4 regions of the Psychrobacillus sp. FSL K6-2843 genome follow, and region 3 is predicted to be linked to each of the others. Evidence: riboswitches for the same ligand, from Rfam matches in the RefSeq annotation. Region 3 holds a riboswitch; each other region holds the start of a gene.
The links. Region 3 has a riboswitch for cobalamin ahead of MKY94_RS19105 (hypothetical protein). Riboswitches for the same ligand answer to the same signal wherever they lie in the genome.

Region 1 (4,693 bases), 1.0 Mb from region 3:
TTAGTACCTCTCCAGATGATGGTGTGAGTATGCCACTCATTAGTTTAAGGAGAGTAGATTTTCCACTCCCATTTGGTCCTAATATTCCTAGCATTTCTCCTTTTGATACTTGAAAGGAAACGTCCTCCACTACTAGCTTTTGATCGTAGCCACCAGAAATATTTTTTACTTCTAGCAAGTTAAGCGCCTCCTTTTTTACGTTGTCTAAAGAAGATAAAAGCAAAAACAGGTGCCCCTATAAACGCAGTAATTACCCCTATTGGAAGCTCTGTTGGAGAAATAATCGTACGGGATACAAGATCACAAATGATCAATAAAGAAGCTCCATTTATAAAGCTCAAAGGAAGCACGTGCCGGTTATCGGAGCCAAATAAAAGTCTAGTCATATGTGGCACTACCAATCCAACAAAACCAATGGTTCCAGACACTGATACGGCTGTGCCTGTGAGCATTGACCCACCAATTAATATCATCATTTTACGCTTCTTTACATCCACACCTAGATGCTGTGCTCGTTCTTCTCCAAAGAGCATGGCATTTAGCTCCCTACGATTTAACCATAGTAATAGGGAACCGATTACCATGAATGGCAATGCCATCTGAACATAGCTCCAGCCCCTCATAGATACACTGCCTAACAGCCAACCAATAATTTGCCGTAGCTCTTCACCTGTCAGAGCAATCATTAAGGAAATGACTGAGCCAAGAAATGAGCTAAATATAATACCTGTTAAAATAATCGTTTCCATTTTCATCGCGCGATCTACTAGCTTTGCGAAGGAAATAACGATGAGCATTGTAACTAATGCCCCTACCATACTGAAAACAGGCAAGGTGAACATTCCTAAGAAAGGTACCGAAATTCCAAAAAAGAGTGTAGCCACTGCACCAACAGATGCTCCGGACGACACTCCCAGTGTATAAGGGTCGGCTAGTGGGTTTTTAAGCAGGCTTTGAAAGGCCGCTCCCGCTATTGCCAGGGATGCTCCGACTAATCCTGCGAGTATAACCCGCGGCATGCGAATCTTCCATACTATATTAGTTGCAATCGCATCTGTTCCTGTATCCCATAAAGTACTGATCGGCACCTTTACAGATCCGACCGATACACCTAGCCAAATGGCTACAGCCAACGTAGCCAGTGACAGGATGTAACCGATCATTGATTTACTCACTAAATGCCTCCGGATAGATAGCCTTCGCCACTTCCTCTAAACCTTCTACTAAACGTGGACCTTGGCGACTTGTGGTATCCTCATCCACTTGTACTACTGCATTATTTTTAATAGCTGTCACTGTATCGAAACCATCACGTTGCTTGACCTTTTCAACAATGCCATCCACGTAATCATACGTGATTAACATAACATCAGGATTACGACTTACAATTTCTTCTGGGCTGACTTGGAACCAGCCCTCTTGGTCAGCCATGATATTTTCTGCGTTGACCATCGTTAGAATTTCTTGCATAAATGTATTATTACCAGGAGTATAGATCTCAGGCACATCTGAGGTTTCTACAAAAACTGTTTTCTTTGTTTCTACTTTTGAAACTTTTTCTTGAATTTCGTCAACCTTTGCCTTCATATCCTTTATAATGGCCTGTGCTTCCTCATTCTTGCCTGTTGCACGACCAATCTGCTCGATGGATGTATAGGTTAAGTTAAAATCCTTTGCATCCTGTACTACATAAACCTTTACACCAGAATCTCGTAGCTGTTGTAACCCAGCGTCAGCCATTCCTACTACGGACTCATGAGCGAAGACAATATCTGGATTCAAAGAGATAATTTTTTCAATGTTATACTCCATGCCACCAATTTTTTCTTTTTCTAAGGCTTCCTCTGGATAACTCTCGTAATCATTAACACCGACAATTTCCTCATCAAGCCCTAATGCAAATAGAATTTCCGTATTACTTGGAATCATGGAAATAATGGTCTTCGGAACTTCCTCTAATGTGATTTCTTGGCCTACAGCATCCGTCAATGTAAGCGGAAATGCAGTTTCTGAATTTCCAATTTCTGAACTATCTTCTTTTTCTGATGGAAGTGTCTCTTGCTCATTACATCCAACTAACATAAGCAAGGTCATTCCTATAATTAACCAAAACTTTTTCATCCTTCATTCCTCCTAAAATCAATAAAAAATCTCCCATCCTAGGATGAGAGATAGATAGGTATAAATCTGCCACAAAATACCGATAGCTGACCTACACCAGACCTATCCGCGTAGGTAATGGGTATGCACGTAAGGGCAGGTTTTCTGGCTTATGATGCATATGCATCACTAACAGTGGCGGGACCGCGCTGGACTTTAACCAGCTTCCCTTTTAACTCTAGCAATCCGTAACTAGAGCACCTTTACGCAAAAAATATTCCATTGCTGCTTTGCATTTATTATACCTTATAATTAAATGTTGTCGAGATGGAGACTAGATGAGAAATTCGAGAAATAAATTAATATCAAGCAATTTTCCGAGTTTAGCGAAACATTAATTTCTTAACCTTGTAATCTATGAGTAATCACTGGACTATTAATAAAAATCGCAGTACACAATCCAATCTTGTTTATCTTGATTGTAGAAAAAATAAAAACTGCCACTATCTACTATATTGAATTGCGCCTTGGCATCAGAGCTTATCTGAAAGACAAACGGATAATCTTCACCATATGAGACTCCGCTCTGTGTATAGGATGGATATCCACCAACCTTGTGCATGGGATAAATATTTTTCATCTTGAATTTCTGGTTCTATATCTTCTGAATCCCATGCTGGGGTATCGTTCTCAACTAATATTGGTTTTAATGGAAAAGACTTCATTCTTGAAGATTGTTCATTTATCTTTTGTATTTCATTAATATTAGTAAAACAATTTATCTTAAAAAAAGAAGCTAAATTATCTTCAATTAAATGATTATATACATTAAAATCCATATAAACAGTGATTAACTGAATGTTTTTTAGCTCCTTCGGTACATAAGGTAAATTCTTTAGAAATATAGTACATATTGGTTCAAACTGAGGAGATTTATTTTCTCCGCTACCCCACATAACATTTCCTATCCAGCTCTCTCCCAATTCTTCCGTCGGCCGAGATCCTCCTGTTTCAAAAATCGTAGCTCGTTTAAATAGTGATTGTTTTAATTGAGTAATATTCAACGCAATTACCTCCTAAATCTATGTCCAAGCTTATTCACTTAAGTAGGACTCCCAATCATAATCATTTATTTTGTAGAATGCGCCATTGTCATTTCTCTCATATGCACAGAGGGGTAAATCTTCAATAAAAGCTAAAATAGAGTCATCAATATTTAAAATTACCCCTATAGATATATATTGCAGATTTTCATGATTATTTAAAAATTCATCATCTTCATAACCACTTAATACAGACCAACCAGAGTCTTGCTCATCCCTTGGCTCGTCTCTTAACATAAAATTAAATTCATCTCTCTCCAAAACATCTTTGCTCACAATTATTTTTGTGTCAAAATAGTAATCCCATTTGGATGAATATGGATCATTATACTCCGTGTCACAAATATGTTCTGTCCGAAATGATACTTCTTGTCCTCTTTTTAACTCACTTAGATTAAATGGATCATTCGTAAGAATTCCCTTAAAGTTCTCCATATCCCTGTGAGTAATTTCAACCCACATTTTTTCTCCCGCATACCCGTCTGTTCTTGTCTCGATTTCAAAGATTAGTTTGACCATATCTCCTATATTTAAATTACCTATCACTTCTTTGCTAGGAATATAAAAAGTATAGGGTGCATCCTTATTTCTTTTATAGGCACTATCTAAATACCATGGCACTTTGCTTCCTCCTTGCATCGTTATAAGCCTATTCTAACTTGAATATAAAAAAGAGGGCATTAATCCATTGATTAAAGCCCTCCAATGAGTTAGTTCCTAATTTATTACTTCGCGTTTTCAAAAATAATTCCTGCTTATTGAGGGAACTTTACTCATTCGTGAGCTTCTTCATCTCTTTTGTATTCTAAAAGATCCCCAGGCTGGCATTCTAAAGCCTTACAAATTGATTCTAATGTAGAAAGCCTAATTGCTTTAGCTTTACCATTTTTTAATATAGAAAGGTTAGCCATTGTTATTCCAACCCTCTCTGAAAGTTCTGTTACGCTCATTTTTCTTTTAGCCAACATCACATCGATATTAATAATAATCGCCATATTTTCACCTCAGACCGTTAAATCGTTTTCAGATTTTATATGAATAGCTTCTTGTAAAAGTTTTTGGAGAACGGCTGAAAAAACGACAATTACCATAGAGGCAAAAATCATGATAAGCCCGATTACTATAACTCCTGGAGCATCATCCTTCTCTGCCACAAGAAAAAATAGTGGCATGCCTAATACATATAAAGAGCTAATTGCAAGTGCACAGTATTTAATATTCTTTAACGCTCTTACAGATAATTCCGAGAAAGCATTGCCCATATCAATATAATTTAAAAGTTTAAAAGCTTGGTACAAAGCAAAGTAAAAAGGTATAGCCGTTGCATACAAATCGATAAAAACGAGATATTTGAGATATGGAATGTCAGGATATAATTCTTCTGCAAAATTTGCTATTTCAGGCACCAAAAATATACACAAAGCCAGAACGGGAATTCCCATAACAATAACCGCCATCTTTAAAAATAATGTTGTTCCTTTTTTCATAAA
Region 2 (4,693 bases), 590 kb from region 3:
AATAAGTTGTTTTTAGACCACTATTCCAGGCATCTAAGTGTAGCGCTAACAATTCCTTAGCCTTAATAGTATTTTGAACATATAGATTTAGCGAAACACCTTGGTCGATATGTCTTTGACGGGCAGCATTTTGTTTTAACGTCCAATGCTGGTCGATAAAGTAAGCTGATTTGTAATACCATGTCGTCTCTGAATTTAAATCTGGGACTGTCACTGGAATTTTATAATCTTTCTTTTCCTCTGAATAGGTCTTTTGGAAAATCGGATCAATACTTGCCGTACTTCCCGCTAAAATGGAGGTAGATGAGTTTGGTGCAACCGCCATCAAATATCCATTTCGGATACCATTTTCAGCTACTTGCTCACGCAGACTTACCCATTCCTCTCCGTCATATTGACGGTTTTCAAAATAAGCCCCTGTTTGCCAATCAGAACCTTCGAATAAAGGGTAGGCCCCTTTTTCCTTCGCAAGATTTAAGGAAGCTTGAATCGTCAAATAGGCAATTCTTTCATATAAATTATCAGCAAGCCCTACTGCTTCCTCTGATTCCCAACGAATTTGCTTAAGGGCAAGTAAATGATGCCAACCAAACGTTCCAAGTCCAATTCCACGATACCTTGCGTTTGTGCGCTCTGCCTGTGGCACTGGAATCATGTTCATATCTATAACATTGTCTAACATTCTTACCTGGATGTTTATCAATCGTTCTAGTACATCCTCTGGTACTGCTTTACCTAAATTAATAGAAGAAAGGTTACAAACTACGAAATCACCAGGTTTTCTACGAGTTACAATCACATCGTCCTCTAGCTGGATGGATTCAAATTCAGTGGCACTTTGGTTTTGAAAAATTTCCGTACAAAGATTACTACTATAAATCATTCCAACATGCTTGTTTGGATTACGGCGATTCACTTCATCTCTATAAAACATAAATGGGACACCCGTTTCTAACTGGGATCGCATAATTCGCTTCATCAAATCTATTGCTGGAACTGTTTCTCGTGAAAGGCGATGATCCATTACACATTCTTCATACTTTTCTCTGAAAGAACCATCTCCACGTTTTTCATCATAAAAGTCTTCTAATGAGTAACCTTTGAGCTGACGAACCTCGTGAGGGTCAAACAAATGCCATTCTCCTCTTGCATCAACCTTTTCCATGAACAAATCTGGCAAGCATACACCAGTAAAAATATCATGTGCTCGAAGTCGTTCATCGCCATTATTTAGTCTTAAATCTAAAAATGTAAATATATCTTTATGCCACACATCCAAGTAAACAGCTACTGCACCTTGACGTTGGCCTAGCTGATCTACGCTGACAGCTGTATTGTTTAGTTGCTTTATCCATGGAAGAACCCCACTAGACGCTCCCACAAAACCTCTTATAGAAGAGCCACGGCTACGGACCTTGCCCATATAAACGCCTATTCCTCCTCCAAATTTAGAAAGTGTGGCTATGTCTGTGTTGCTATCATAAATTCCTTGTAGACTGTCATCAACCGTGTCGATAAAACAGCTAGAAAGCTGCCCGTGTGGCTTTCCTGCATTAGAAAGAGTCGGAGTAGCAACCGTCATATATAAATTGCTCATCGCCCAATAGGCTTCTTTAATTTTTTCTATGCGGTTTTCTTTTTCGTCCTTCATTAGCGTCATTGCAATAATCATCCAGCGTTCTTGTGGCAATTCTACAATAGTCTTATCAAAATCCTTCGCTACATAACGATCTAAAAGCGTTTTTAAAGCTATATATGTGAAGAGGAAGTCTCTTTCAGTAACGAGGATTTCTGCTAATTGCTCTAATTCCTCTGTAGAATAGGTTTCTATGATACGAGAATCATAAATTCCCTTAGCCGATAGCTTTTGAACGTTATCTGCAAACTTTGTATAGACTGCATCTGCCGTTGTATTTCTTCGTTCCGCTTGTTGCGAATATACTTCTGCTAAATAGATTCGAGCCGCCACAAATGTCCAATAAGGTTCATGTTCATCAAGAAAGCTCAGCGACTCTAAGGACATGGCTTTAGACCAGCTAGCAATATTGCCCTCTGGGTGTTTTTGTAGCCACTTGTCATGTGACCTCCTTAATGGTGCTATCTTTTCTTCCCCAAACTCCTGTGTTAATTGGTATAGTACCTGTTGTTTTTCTGTGTTTGAAATAGTGGTCATTTAGAATTCCTCCCTGTCTTTACATAACAAAAAAGCGATGGCTCTAGCCTCTTCGGCTGAGTCATCGCTCACGATTTTAAAGTAGGAAACAACAAGACGTATCGTTCGTTTAAAGATAGAGTCTCTCGCCCCCACCTCTCAACCCCCGAAGAAAGTGTTGCTTCACCGATAAACAGGCAGGTCTACTGGCTCGTGTTTCTTCCTTCTGCTGGCCTTCCCACGAAAAATCGCAGTGGCATATTCAACAGTCGTCCACACTTACAGTTGCGGGGACAGCTTCGGTATTTCACCGAATTCCCTTTTAAACCATAACGGTACCTTTTCATCGTATAAATACTATATATTGTGTTTTGATTACTTATATACCCTAACATATTGTGTTTAAACTTGTACATAGGTAAAAAGACTAGACGTTTGATACACAGCTTTATTTCTGTACATTAAACTAATTTCATATCCCTTTAATCGCTCTTTCTAATCTCTATTCTATATAAATTTTATAAGCTTTCGTAGCCGTATTATGAAAACTTACTTTCGTATTTATTCATACAGGCTTACCTTGCAGCTTTACCTTCTTTTTCTTAGCTTTCATATGACCGCTCCAGGAGAGGTTTGTACCCATTCGAAGAATCATTTCCAAGGGACCTCGTTTGAATACCTTCAAGTAGTAGTAGCTACCTATACATTGTAGAACAAAAATTACAAAGCCCAGCAAGACACTATTTAGCATGCCCAAAGAGCCAAATTGTCCTAAACCGTATCCGTAATAGATAAAAGTACAAATAACACTTTGCATAATGTAATTTGTTAAAGAAAGTTTCCCAACACTTTCAAAACCAATGAAAACCTTGTTACCTGAGAACTTTATAAATAGGATAGCAAATATACCAATATAGGATATACACAGTAATTGTGTACCCATTTGTAATAGAACTGCTGTCCAATTTGTTTCTTCTCCAATAATAGCGATAGATTTTAAAAGTAAACTAATTGGCAAAAGAGCCATACTTAATATATACCATTTTTGTTCTCGTTCCATGTGTAGAAATAAGCCACCCTTTGCAGCTGCCATACCAAACAAAAACATCGGTGACGTCAACAATGGTCCAAACAAAAGCATAAACAAGCTAAAAAATACTTTCTCCCCTTCACTTTCAAAATACAGTGGATCCTCTGTATTTCTGTGTTGCTTAATTTCCTCATAAGAGCCATTTTGATAGACTTCATTTGTGGTTTCTATGTATAATGATTGCTTTTCCAACTCTTCCTTACTTTTTTCTTCCATTCCGTAACTAAGAGCACCAGTCAATACAAACAAAACAGTTCCCCATATAATTAAAGTTTTCTTTTTTCTATTTAAAAAAAGTAATAGGAATAATCCCATTAACCCGTAAAAGGCTAGAATATCCCCTTCCCATAAATAGGTTGAATGAAGTAAACCTAGAATAAAAAGAAATATAAAACGTCTCCATAAATGCCTTTTTACTTTTCCGTTCTTTTTTTTAATTGATTCTGCTAGTTTTATTAATGAAAAACCAAACAAAAAAGTGAATATCGGCATAAAACTACCTTCTACTGCTATTTTAAGAATAGCATAAATAGTCTTGTCTGTGGCAGAAGCCGTAAAGTACTCTAATTCTTCCTTTCCCCATATACCGTAATGGAAAATTAACAAATTCGCTAATAATATACCAAACAAACTGATTCCTCTTAAAGCATCTATAAAACGCACTCTTTCTTCTTTCATCATGAAACCTCCTAAAAATATCTCTTAGTTAGTATAAAATGGTAAGCTTATAATAAATTGAAACTAACCTTACAGAAACCTTAAATATTTCTAGGAGTGATTTACTAATGGAAGAAACTAATATTTTGATAGTTGAAGACGAGCTTGCTATCGCTGAGATGGTAGAAATTATTTTAAGAAAAGAAAATTTTCGACATATTGTTATTTGTGAAACTTACCAGAAGGCAAGTAATTATATTTCTAATATGCATTATGATTTATATATTATCGATATAATGCTTCCGGATGGAGTGGGACTTGATTTAGCTAAACAAATTCGGTTTAAATCCGATGCTCCTATATTTTTTCTAACAGCAAAAGAAAGTGATGCTGACAAAATAAGAGGATTTATGAATGGAGCTGACGATTACATAACAAAACCTTTTAATCCACTGGAATTAGCTGCTCGAGTGAAAGCACACATGAAACGCTATACTTCTTCCTTTAAAGCTTCCGATGAAAAAGTATATAAATTCGGCCATTTTTTGTTAGATAAAGGAAGCGCAGAACTTACTGTGAACGGAGAAAAAAGCATTGTTACGGGCAAACTATTTCATTTACTACTCCTATTTTGTGAAAACGCCGGACAGATTTTATCTAAGGAGCAAATTTTTCTTTCTATCTGGGGAGAAGACAGTTATATAGATGACAACACAATCATGGTACATATACGGAGACTCCGAGAGAAGATTGAACAAAACCCTAGTAATCCTAAACAGCTGATTACAATTAGA
Region 3 (4,693 bases):
GATAAATTAATTGGTATGGTTACTCTAGCACAAGAGAGTTCCTTAAAAATGAAGCATAGAGCAAATATTTTTGCAATGTATGTAAGCTCAAAGGGAAGAAGAAAAGGTGTAGGAAAGGCCCTAATGGAGCGAGCCATTAACCAGGCAAGAGAAACTAATGAAATAGAAAAGATTAATCTATCTGTTGTGTCGAATAATGAATCCGCAAAAAATTTATATTTACAATTAGGTTTTAAGGTATTTGGAGTAGAAGAAATGGCTTTAAAGGATAGAGACGTCTATTACGAAGAACATCACATGACACTTATTCTAAATTAAAGGAGATAATTTAATGGAGGAAAAATCAAGTAACTTAGAAAAACAAGGGGGAAAGCTACCATTGTTTCAATCCCCAGTCCGTTCCATTTTCGAAAAGTTTTCCAGAGAAAAAGATGTGTCTCTTATATACGGAGAACCAATTGTATTGGAGAACAAAAGGATCTTACCTGTTGCCAAAGTTAATTATTTTGTAGGTGGAGGCGGAGGTGGAGGTGACACGATTTCCGATGAAGAAAATTCTACAGGTCAAGGAGAAGGAGGCGGTGGTGCCTTTTCGATAAAACCGGTTGGAGTATATGAAATCACTGCGGAGGAAGTTAAATTCAAGCCTGTCCTTCCGTTTAATCAAATACTTACTGTTTTTTCAGTAGTCACGCTAGGGATTGTTTTCTTGTTGAGAAAAAGATGTAAATAGATAGGGAAAGAACGCTTCCTTCTAAAGGTTAGCGTTTTTTCTATGCTTCAACCATTGAACAAACGTTAGCAGAAGCATGACAAAAATAGCCCCGCCTGTATCTAATAGAACATCCTGAAAAAGGGCAGATCGTCCACTCGTAAAGGATTGATGGAATTCATCTGCGACTGCTAGAAGAAAGGTAATCATTATTGCAGTAAGTTTTCGATACTTTCTCTTCGGCAAAGCAATATAAATAGCTAAACTAATCAAACCAAAATAAAAAAAGTGGACTCCTTTTCTTATTAAGAATTCGACAAATGCATAGTAGCCACGTTCCTCGACAGAGACATAGAATCCCCAATAAGGAATATGAAATAATGATAAAAAGGACTCCAATGGCTTGTTTGGAAGCCATTCTTTAAGCACGGCCTCCAAAGACTGTTGCTCGGAAGTCTGCCCGGAGGCTATAAATACAAAGACAAGTAAAAGTAAAAGTGGAATAAATTTTTTCATATAAAAACAGTAGCATAAATTGAATGAGAAACAAAATAATTGCAGACTTTATAGCTAATAAAAGAGTAAAAAGCTGGTTGTTTCACAAGCTTCTATCACCAATTGAAAGGCTATGGTACACTTACGATAAGTGAATAATTTTTGCAGGGAAAAGGTGCTGACTTGTCAGCTTAATTAGGGAATTCGGTGAAAAACCGAAGCTGTATCCGCAACTGTAAATGCTGATGAAATAAGAAAAATACCACTGTTGGCTAAAAGCCAATGGGAAGGTTCTTAGAGTAAAATGATGCATGAGCCAGGAGACCGGCCTTTTCTTGAACGTATAAATACTCTTCGGAAGTTAAGGGGTTGTACGGCACGTTTCTATTTTCGATTAAATTTCTAACGATAAATAGGTATTGCGCCGCCCTTTTTTAGGGTGGCGTTTTTTTGTGCTGTAAGAAGTTGAGTATTGTATTGCCGAAAATTCACAAATAACTTGGAAAGGGGGCAGAGCATTGAAAAAAGACATGCGATATATTTGTTATCCATTTATGAGAGAAAAGCCGTCTACAGTAGACTTTGAGATTCGAACAGACTCATTGACCACACGTATTGGATTGGCCGCATCTTTAACAAAAGATATTCCAAGAGTTTACGAGGATTTAATGTATCTGGCACCGATGGCATATCACGTAAATGGTTCTGTTAGAGGGAAGCTAGCAATCAATGAAGAGGATTTACAAATTCTAAGTGATATGTATGATTTCTACGTAAGTGAAGTGGAAGGAAGAGTAGATATATTCGTACTTCCACAAGGCTCAACAGCTGCATGTGAATTACACGTGTGTCGTAGTGAAGCAAAAAAATCTGTAAGGGCTTTACATAAAGTTTCATTAGAAAGAGAAGTACCAGAGATTTTGTTTGATTACACACAGCTATTAGCAAATGTATTGTTTGCAATGGCGGTATATGTAAATAAGCATCATGGAGTAGAAGAGATTCAATTTGTCAGTAAATCATATCCGATGAGAAATAAGAAAAAAGTGGAGGATTAACAAATGAATAAACAATTAAGGAATTGGTTAGCGGTACTAATACTTTCTATCTTACTTGTAGGCTGCCAAGAGGCTGAAAAAAATACAGCTGTTGAAACAGATTCTGTACAAGAAGTAAAAGAATATACTGTAACGGATGATATGGGGAAAGAAGTTACATTCGAAGAAGTTCCGGAAACGATTGTGTCTCTACAACCAAGTAACACAGAAATCCTGTTTGCCCTTGGTGTAGGAGATAAAATTGTTGGAGCTACAGAATACGATACCTATCCAGAAGAGGCACTAGAAATTGAACGAGTTTCCGATTCTATGAAGTTCAACGCAGAACGTATTTTAGAGATAAATCCAGATGTTGTGATTGCTTATACAACTGGATCTGAGGAAGAGCTTAAAGTGTTGGAAGACGCGGGGTTAGATGTTTTTGTCATTCAATCGGCGCTATCATTTGAAGACGTCTATGGAGATATTGAACAGTTGGCCGCAGTAATGGGAGTAGAGGATAAAGGAACCGATCTTGTTGACTCTATTAAAACTACTATTCAAAGTGTTCAGGACAAAGTATCAGGTGTAAGCGATCAGAAACACGTCTACTTTGAAATAAGCCCATCTCCAGAAATTTTTACAACAGGAAAAAATACTTTCCAACAAGAAGTTTTGAGTAAAGCTAAAGTTGTAAATATTTTTGGAGACCAAGAGGGATGGATTAAATTATCTGAGGAAGATGTCATTAAGAAAAATCCTCCGATTATCTTGACTACCGTAAATTATGTAGAAGATCCAATTGGTGAGATTAAGGCTCGTTCAGGCTGGAATCAGTTGGAGGCAGTGCAAAACAACTCCATTTTCCAATTAGATCAGGACATTATGTCTCGCCCAGGACCACGAATTGGTGAAGCTGTAGAACTAGTAGCTAAAACCGTTTATCCAGAGATATTTGAATAAAGTAGAAGTTGGTCTCGTTTTGAGGAGACCAACTTCTTTTGTTTTAAAACCGGTACCTTGCAATGAATAATAGTGTTATGGTATAGTACTATCTAATGAATAGTACCGAGGGAGAGAGAGACATGACAGCGAATATTTATATTGAGACGTTAGAAAAAGAGCTTTATATGTTGAATACAAAGGAACGCCAAGCAATAGTTAGAGATTTCCAAAAGTATTTTTGTGATTTGTTAAGAGAGGGACAAACTGAGAAAGCAATAGTTGAATCATTAGGAGCACCATCGTATATAGCAAGGGAATTACTTAAGGCTTACTCAGACGAGGAAATGATTGTAACAGAAGTGGAATATGAAGGCGCATATATATAAAATGCTACAAAGGCTAGTTACCCTTCGTAGCACGATTTCATTTACAATCGTTTAGTAAACTGAACTAGTTCAACTTTTTTATATTACAGGAATCCAAATTTCTGAACAACAGTTTGGATCAGATGGGTCATCATCTGTATACACTTCCATCTCTGGTGTTCCTGCCTGTTTGTAGGAGTTAGAGGGAAACCATTCTGAGTAAATTTGTTACCATGTATTTTGCATAGCATTGGGCATTGCTCCGTGAACCTCAAAGATTGCCCACTTTGATGCTGGTATTTCTAATGTCTCCAGATTTTCTGGTGTGTCGCCTATATAACTGACCCCTATCCAATAATCCATCATACTGTCGACTTTAAAATTTTCTCCCATCACACAAACACCAAGAGCACCTTTTATTTCTTCGTTATTTAAAGAAATAATGAAACAACAAGCTCTTGTATAGATTCTTATAGATTAATCTAGCAACGTATATTAACACATACAAAAAGCCACCAATTATAGAAACAGGTGGCTTTTTGCATTAGATATTTTTTTTAGTTTCTGTTTCTTTGTCTTCTATTCTAAATTCTTCTGCAACATCGTCTACTATATCTTTAGTTGAGTTTTTAAATTCTTTTAACGTCTCTCCAACTGCTCTACCCAATTGAGGTAATTTTTTAGGACCGAACACGATTAAAGCAATAATTAATATAATGATTAAACCCGGTATCCCAATATTTGGCATTATAATCTCTCCCATACTGTTTCTATATATTTTCACGTGGTTTTTGCAATAGTAGTTAATCTTAAAAAAAATTGGTTGTTTTGTATCAATAACACATTATACTCCTACGTTTAAATTTGTAAATACTTTGGTATTAATAATGATCAAATTGTGTGAGCTGGAAAAGTCTCTTCGATATAAAACTCTCTTTTTCCTTTCTATAACTTTCTATAACTTTGTTTATACAACTAGTCCTTTAGCGTTTTTCAACCACAAAACACTAGTTATTTTATACCGATATAGAAGAGTTTTTACTATTAATTTGCAATTTTTATGTGAATTTAATGTTTTTTCAGAATAAAATTATATTTTCTAATCCGAAATAAATATGTAGTATTGAAGAAATAAAAGG
Region 4 (4,693 bases), 280 kb from region 3:
GCGCTGCTTCGGGAGTCCCCCAAGCCTATATAAGATGCACTGTCCCATTTCATTACCACAAAGGCTATGTTTGGAAAGTCTTCTACAAAAGAAAACAGGAGGAATAGTTCTTCAGCCTAAGATTCTTTCTATGCCTTCTTTTACAGTCGCAGGAAAAACGTTTGAAACACGCTTACAGAATATAGCCTATACAAGAGATGCTCCTGCCTTTTGGGATCAAAGAATATCTTCCGAAGAATCTATTGAGACCACTCTATATCATCTCCTGTCCCCTAAAAAGCATGGTGAGTACTGCTTTAATCTAAGTGGACCTGAGCTAGAAGATCATTTCACGTATTTATTTGCGGTAAATTTTGACGAGGGAACAACGATACCAGAGGGAATTCTTAAGTTTCATGTCAAAGCTTCTACATATGCGGTATTTAAAACACCCATGGTTCCAAAAGAGCAATTTGTTTCCTCTATCAAGGGAACTTGGCAATATATTTTAGAGGACTGGCTACCAGACTCTCATTATGAAGTAGATGAAGATAGCTATGATTTTGAATACTATGATGAACACTGCCATGATTGGGAGTACGACAAAATCTACATGGAGATATACCTTCCGGTTAAGGAGAAACAATAAATATAGAACAAGTTTATTTTCCGATTTAGGCGGTTGCTTTTAGCCGGGGAAGATCCAGCTCAAACAAGCATATGTAGAATTCCTTTCTATTTGCTAAATAGAACTGGTTATCAATACTCCATCAGGCTTCCTCCATACAAAAAGACCATGAACATAGTTTTGTGTTCATGGTAGCTAAAATTTATATACCTGCTGGTCTTTATATTGTTATTCCCGACCCTTAGCTTTCTTTAAAAGTATGTGATATAAAAACAGGACTGGACTTAAAATTACGGCACTTACAATGATGGCAGTCCTAATGGTAAAGGTTGTAGCAATATATCCAATAACAGGCCCACCACTTATTTGTCCAATGGCATCCACTTGACCTTTGACTGAGAAAAACGTTGCTCTAGTCGAGGAATCTGGAATGATTTTATTTAACCAAATATCCTCCAATGGGTACATTACTTTTCGACTCACTTGAATTAAGACATAGCAAATAAACAAGCCAATGAAATACTTCGAAACTGCAAAGCCGATTAATGCTACCACTATACTGAAGCTACCAATAAAAAGAGCGATATATATCGTTCGCAGATCCTGATAAATTGTGCTTTTATTTAGAAAATGAAGTACTGCAAATGACACGAGTACTATCACCAGCTGAATACCACCAGTCAATAACACTAGCTGTTCATTTGGCAAACTGGTTATTCTAGCCATATCCAGTAGATGAGTTAGCCACAAACGATCAAAGCCCTCGCTATAAAAACCTATAAACAGAGCAATTAGAAATAGCATACGCAGGATAAAGCTTGCTTTCGAATAATGAATGATTTTCCCTAAACTCTCTTTCATTGTCTCCAATGTATTAATTCTTTCAGTTATTTTTATTGGTTTAAAATGATTCTCTTTCATAAAAATTATAAGAAAAATAGCCAAGCCTATCATACATACGCCTCCCACAATAATAGGAAGATTAATCATGTAGTAACCGGTTAAAATACTTAACGGAATGGCAATTAATTGACCTAAATTTCCAGCCTTAGCTCCCCTTATATATGCTAAAGAGGACTTCTCTTCTCCTATTTCATCTGCAATCCAAGCTTGCTGTGATCCGCTTGTAAAGGTATAGCCTATCCCCCATGCCACCTGGGCCAATAAAACCGTTATAAAATAAGGAAACAAACCCTCCAATAAAAAACCCGCCCCTATCAAAAAATAACCAATAATAATGGACAGCTTCCGGCTTTTTAAGTCAGATATGACGCCTGTTGGAATTTCAAAAAGAAATACGGTTAGCTCTAACACAGTTCCCACTAAAACAAGTTGCAACGGATCCAGCTTAACAACGCTTACTTGATACAACAGATTGACTGTAAATATATAAGTAAAAAATAATTGCGATAGAAAGCAAATATGAACATACAGCCGATACGAATCTTTCATTCTAATCATTTCCCTCACCTCTCTATTGATTATAAAAAGGGAAACCATCGGCCGCTTATCCAAATTTGCTATAATGAATACCTTTCTTTATGTTATAGTGAAAGAACAATTAAATAATGTGTAGATTTAGGTGTTCTTTTGTTAGCAAGAGAACTTAAAAGGGAAGTTCGGTGAAAGACCGACGCTGTCCCGCAACTGTAAATGGGAGCGATTTTTTATAAACCACTGTAAGGTTACTACGGGAAGGAAAGAAGAGCGATGAACATGAGCCAGGAGACCTGCCTATTTCAAGTACACACCACAAGCCTACGCGGATAGGGGGTGTTAAATGCAGCTATGTACAAGCAATAGCTTGAAAATACTGTCGTACGAAAAACATAATAAAATCACTGGAGCTATTGGGCTCCTGTTTTCAGCGTGGATTTTATTGAGTTTCCAAGCGTACTGACCATTAAATCATACTAACTAGCATCTTCTTTTTTATAAAAGAGGATGCTTTTTTATGTTAAAGGCGAAAGGATTTTGAAAATGAGAAAAGAGAATTTTATTGAACAATATAAACAAGTATTAATGACAAATTATGTTGCAAGTACATCAATATCTCTGCAGTCTATCTATGAAGAAATGAAAAAAGAAATTGAACTTAGTTCAACCTGGAGTATGAACGAAAAAAATATTTTTCTTCAAAATCTCATTGATGCCCATCATCAGATTAAAAATGAAATTTCAGGGAAATTGGAGGAATAAGTAAAGCGCATTCGCACGCTTCCAAAACGATTTTGCCAATATTAACTTTTGAAAAAAAGAATATATCTAAATTCTAGCTCCATGAACCCAGTGTTCAATTTATTTGGTTCGTTCAACAATCATCATTCATTGTATCTATTTATAAAACCAAAAGGCTATCTTCTATTGGAGTGGAAGGCGGAGACTCCAGTGGAGGATCACAAGCCACGGGTACCGCTCGCCGCGCCGAACGCATCCGCCTAAAGCTAAATCAAGCATGTCCCGAGTCATTTCAATACAAGTAGGATATTAATTAAGGATATAAAAAACGAACCAAATGAGATTAATCATGTGGTTCGTTTTTTTGATTTAAAGGTCTTGGTAATCCCTTTGATATTTTCCGCCGTCTTTAACTTCTGAATGGTACAAAGCTTTAAGAGCAAAGCTTTTTTCTAGGTCATGCTCCTTCATTACTTCCTTCAATCTCTTTGCTAAGTCAGGACTAAATTTTACTAGCTCTTCCATTTTAGATTTTGAATATTGCATATCGTTACCTCCCTACTATCATTGTTCATACAGTATAGCACTTGTATAAAATACATACGAAAAAATAAAGGTTTTTCGAGTATCTCCTTTTATGGAATTCTTTCTAAACAAAATGCCCTTCACTTGCGTATTCTACCCTAGATTTTCTTACCAACATATAGTCACCTTTTTTTCATTTTTACATAAAGTACTTTGACAATTCAAAAAAGAAGTGTTAACCTATTGAACAAATCTTTCCTTAAGGAAATTTATTATCATAAAAGAAAATAATATTTTTTTGGTCTAAAAGTTTCCTTTAGGAAATACTTTATTACAAAGGAAAAGGAGTGTGCTAAGTGAAAAAGATCTTATTTTTATTTATTGTGGCTGTTTTATTGGTTGGGTGTGGTAACAACAACGCAGGGGGTTCTGGGGAAGAAAAACCACTTGTCGTTACAACTACAGGGCAAATTGCAGATGCCGTAAAGATAATTGCTGGAGATTCTGTGGAGGTAAAATCCTTAATGGGCCCTGGTGTAGATCCACATCTTTATAAGGCTACTCAAGGCGATTTACAAGTATTAGAGGATGCAGATATTATTTTTTATAATGGTCTAGCGCTTGAGGGGAAAATGAGTGATATTTTTGAAAAAATGCAGAAGGACAAATCTGTAGTGGCTATTGGAGAAGTAGTTCCGAAAGATAGAATCTTAAATGACGAGGCTCATCCAGAATTATTTGATCCACATATTTGGTTCGACATTGAGGTTTGGAAATTGGCTACACACGAAATCACAAAATCACTTACGGAGGAATTTTCCACTGATGGAGATCAGTTTGCAGAAAACGAAAGAAAGTTCTTTGAGGAACTAGATGAGCTAAATGGTTGGACGAAGGAACGCATTAGTGAAATCCCCGAAGAGCAACGGGTTCTTGTTACCGCTCATGACGCCTTTAATTACTTTGGTGAAAGCAATGGGATGGAAGTTCGAGGATTACAAGGTCTTAGTACAGATGCTGAATACGGTCTAAAGGATATACAGAATATCGTTAATTTCTTAGTAGAACAAAATATTAAAGCGGTCTTTATCGAATCCAGTGTGTCAGACAAAGCCATGAATGCTGTAATTGAAGGTGCGAAGGAAAAGGGACACACCATACAAATTGGAGGAGAACTGTACTCGGATGCAATGGGAGCTGAAGGTACAGAAGAAGGAACTTATATCGGAATGTATAAGCATAATGTCAATACGATTGTTGATTCACTAAAATAGGAGGTAGCAAAATGAATGCATTACAGGTAAAGAGCTTATCTGTTGCTTACGAGGAAAAAGTTGTATTGAGCAACATCAGTCTAACCATTCCGAAGGGACTAATTACCGG

Region 1: linked by a shared signal. The riboswitch ahead of MKY94_RS03125 (ABC transporter substrate-binding protein) and the one ahead of MKY94_RS19105 (hypothetical protein) in region 3 are both predicted to bind cobalamin.
Region 2: linked by a shared signal. The riboswitch ahead of MKY94_RS01220 (ribonucleoside-diphosphate reductase subunit alpha) and the one ahead of MKY94_RS19105 (hypothetical protein) in region 3 are both predicted to bind cobalamin.
Region 4: linked by a shared signal. The riboswitch ahead of MKY94_RS20785 (hypothetical protein) and the one ahead of MKY94_RS19105 (hypothetical protein) in region 3 are both predicted to bind cobalamin.

The regions. Positions count from the first base shown of each region.
Region 1 is NZ_CP152021.1:629,984-634,676, reverse strand. Features, by position in the region: gene MKY94_RS03135 (adenosylcobinamide amidohydrolase) at 1-178, opposite strand, end outside; gene MKY94_RS03130 (iron ABC transporter permease) at 180-1,175, opposite strand; gene MKY94_RS03125 (ABC transporter substrate-binding protein) at 1,168-2,121, opposite strand; cobalamin riboswitch at 2,238-2,380, opposite strand; gene MKY94_RS03120 (DUF1963 domain-containing protein) at 2,537-2,722, opposite strand; gene MKY94_RS03115 (hypothetical protein) at 2,667-3,164, opposite strand; gene MKY94_RS03110 (DUF2185 domain-containing protein) at 3,195-3,824, opposite strand; gene MKY94_RS03105 (helix-turn-helix transcriptional regulator) at 3,977-4,198, opposite strand; gene MKY94_RS03100 (DUF2975 domain-containing protein) at 4,208-4,690, opposite strand.
Region 2 is NZ_CP152021.1:227,795-232,487, reverse strand. Features, by position in the region: gene MKY94_RS01220 (ribonucleoside-diphosphate reductase subunit alpha) at 1-2,173, opposite strand, end outside; cobalamin riboswitch at 2,331-2,510, opposite strand; gene MKY94_RS01215 (DUF418 domain-containing protein) at 2,718-3,923, opposite strand; gene MKY94_RS01210 (response regulator transcription factor) at 4,028-4,693, shown strand, end outside.
Region 3 is NZ_CP152021.1:3,766,918-3,771,610, reverse strand. Features, by position in the region: gene MKY94_RS19120 (GNAT family N-acetyltransferase) at 1-318, shown strand, start outside; gene MKY94_RS19115 (spore germination protein GerW family protein) at 332-733, shown strand; gene MKY94_RS19110 (VanZ family protein) at 755-1,228, opposite strand; cobalamin riboswitch at 1,364-1,555, shown strand; gene MKY94_RS19105 (hypothetical protein) at 1,726-2,265, shown strand; gene MKY94_RS19100 (ABC transporter substrate-binding protein) at 2,269-3,207, shown strand; gene MKY94_RS19095 (DUF1700 domain-containing protein) at 3,330-3,575, shown strand; partial or broken gene MKY94_RS19090 (GyrI-like domain-containing protein) at 3,654-3,974, opposite strand; gene tatA (twin-arginine translocase TatA/TatE family subunit) at 4,099-4,305, opposite strand.
Region 4 is NZ_CP152021.1:4,049,440-4,054,132, forward strand. Features, by position in the region: gene MKY94_RS20775 (AraC family transcriptional regulator) at 1-628, shown strand, start outside; gene MKY94_RS20780 (MFS transporter) at 836-2,068, opposite strand; cobalamin riboswitch at 2,171-2,360, shown strand; gene MKY94_RS20785 (hypothetical protein) at 2,588-2,806, shown strand; gene MKY94_RS20790 (hypothetical protein) at 3,155-3,331, opposite strand; gene MKY94_RS20795 (zinc ABC transporter substrate-binding protein) at 3,667-4,584, shown strand; gene MKY94_RS20800 (metal ABC transporter ATP-binding protein) at 4,596-4,693, shown strand, end outside.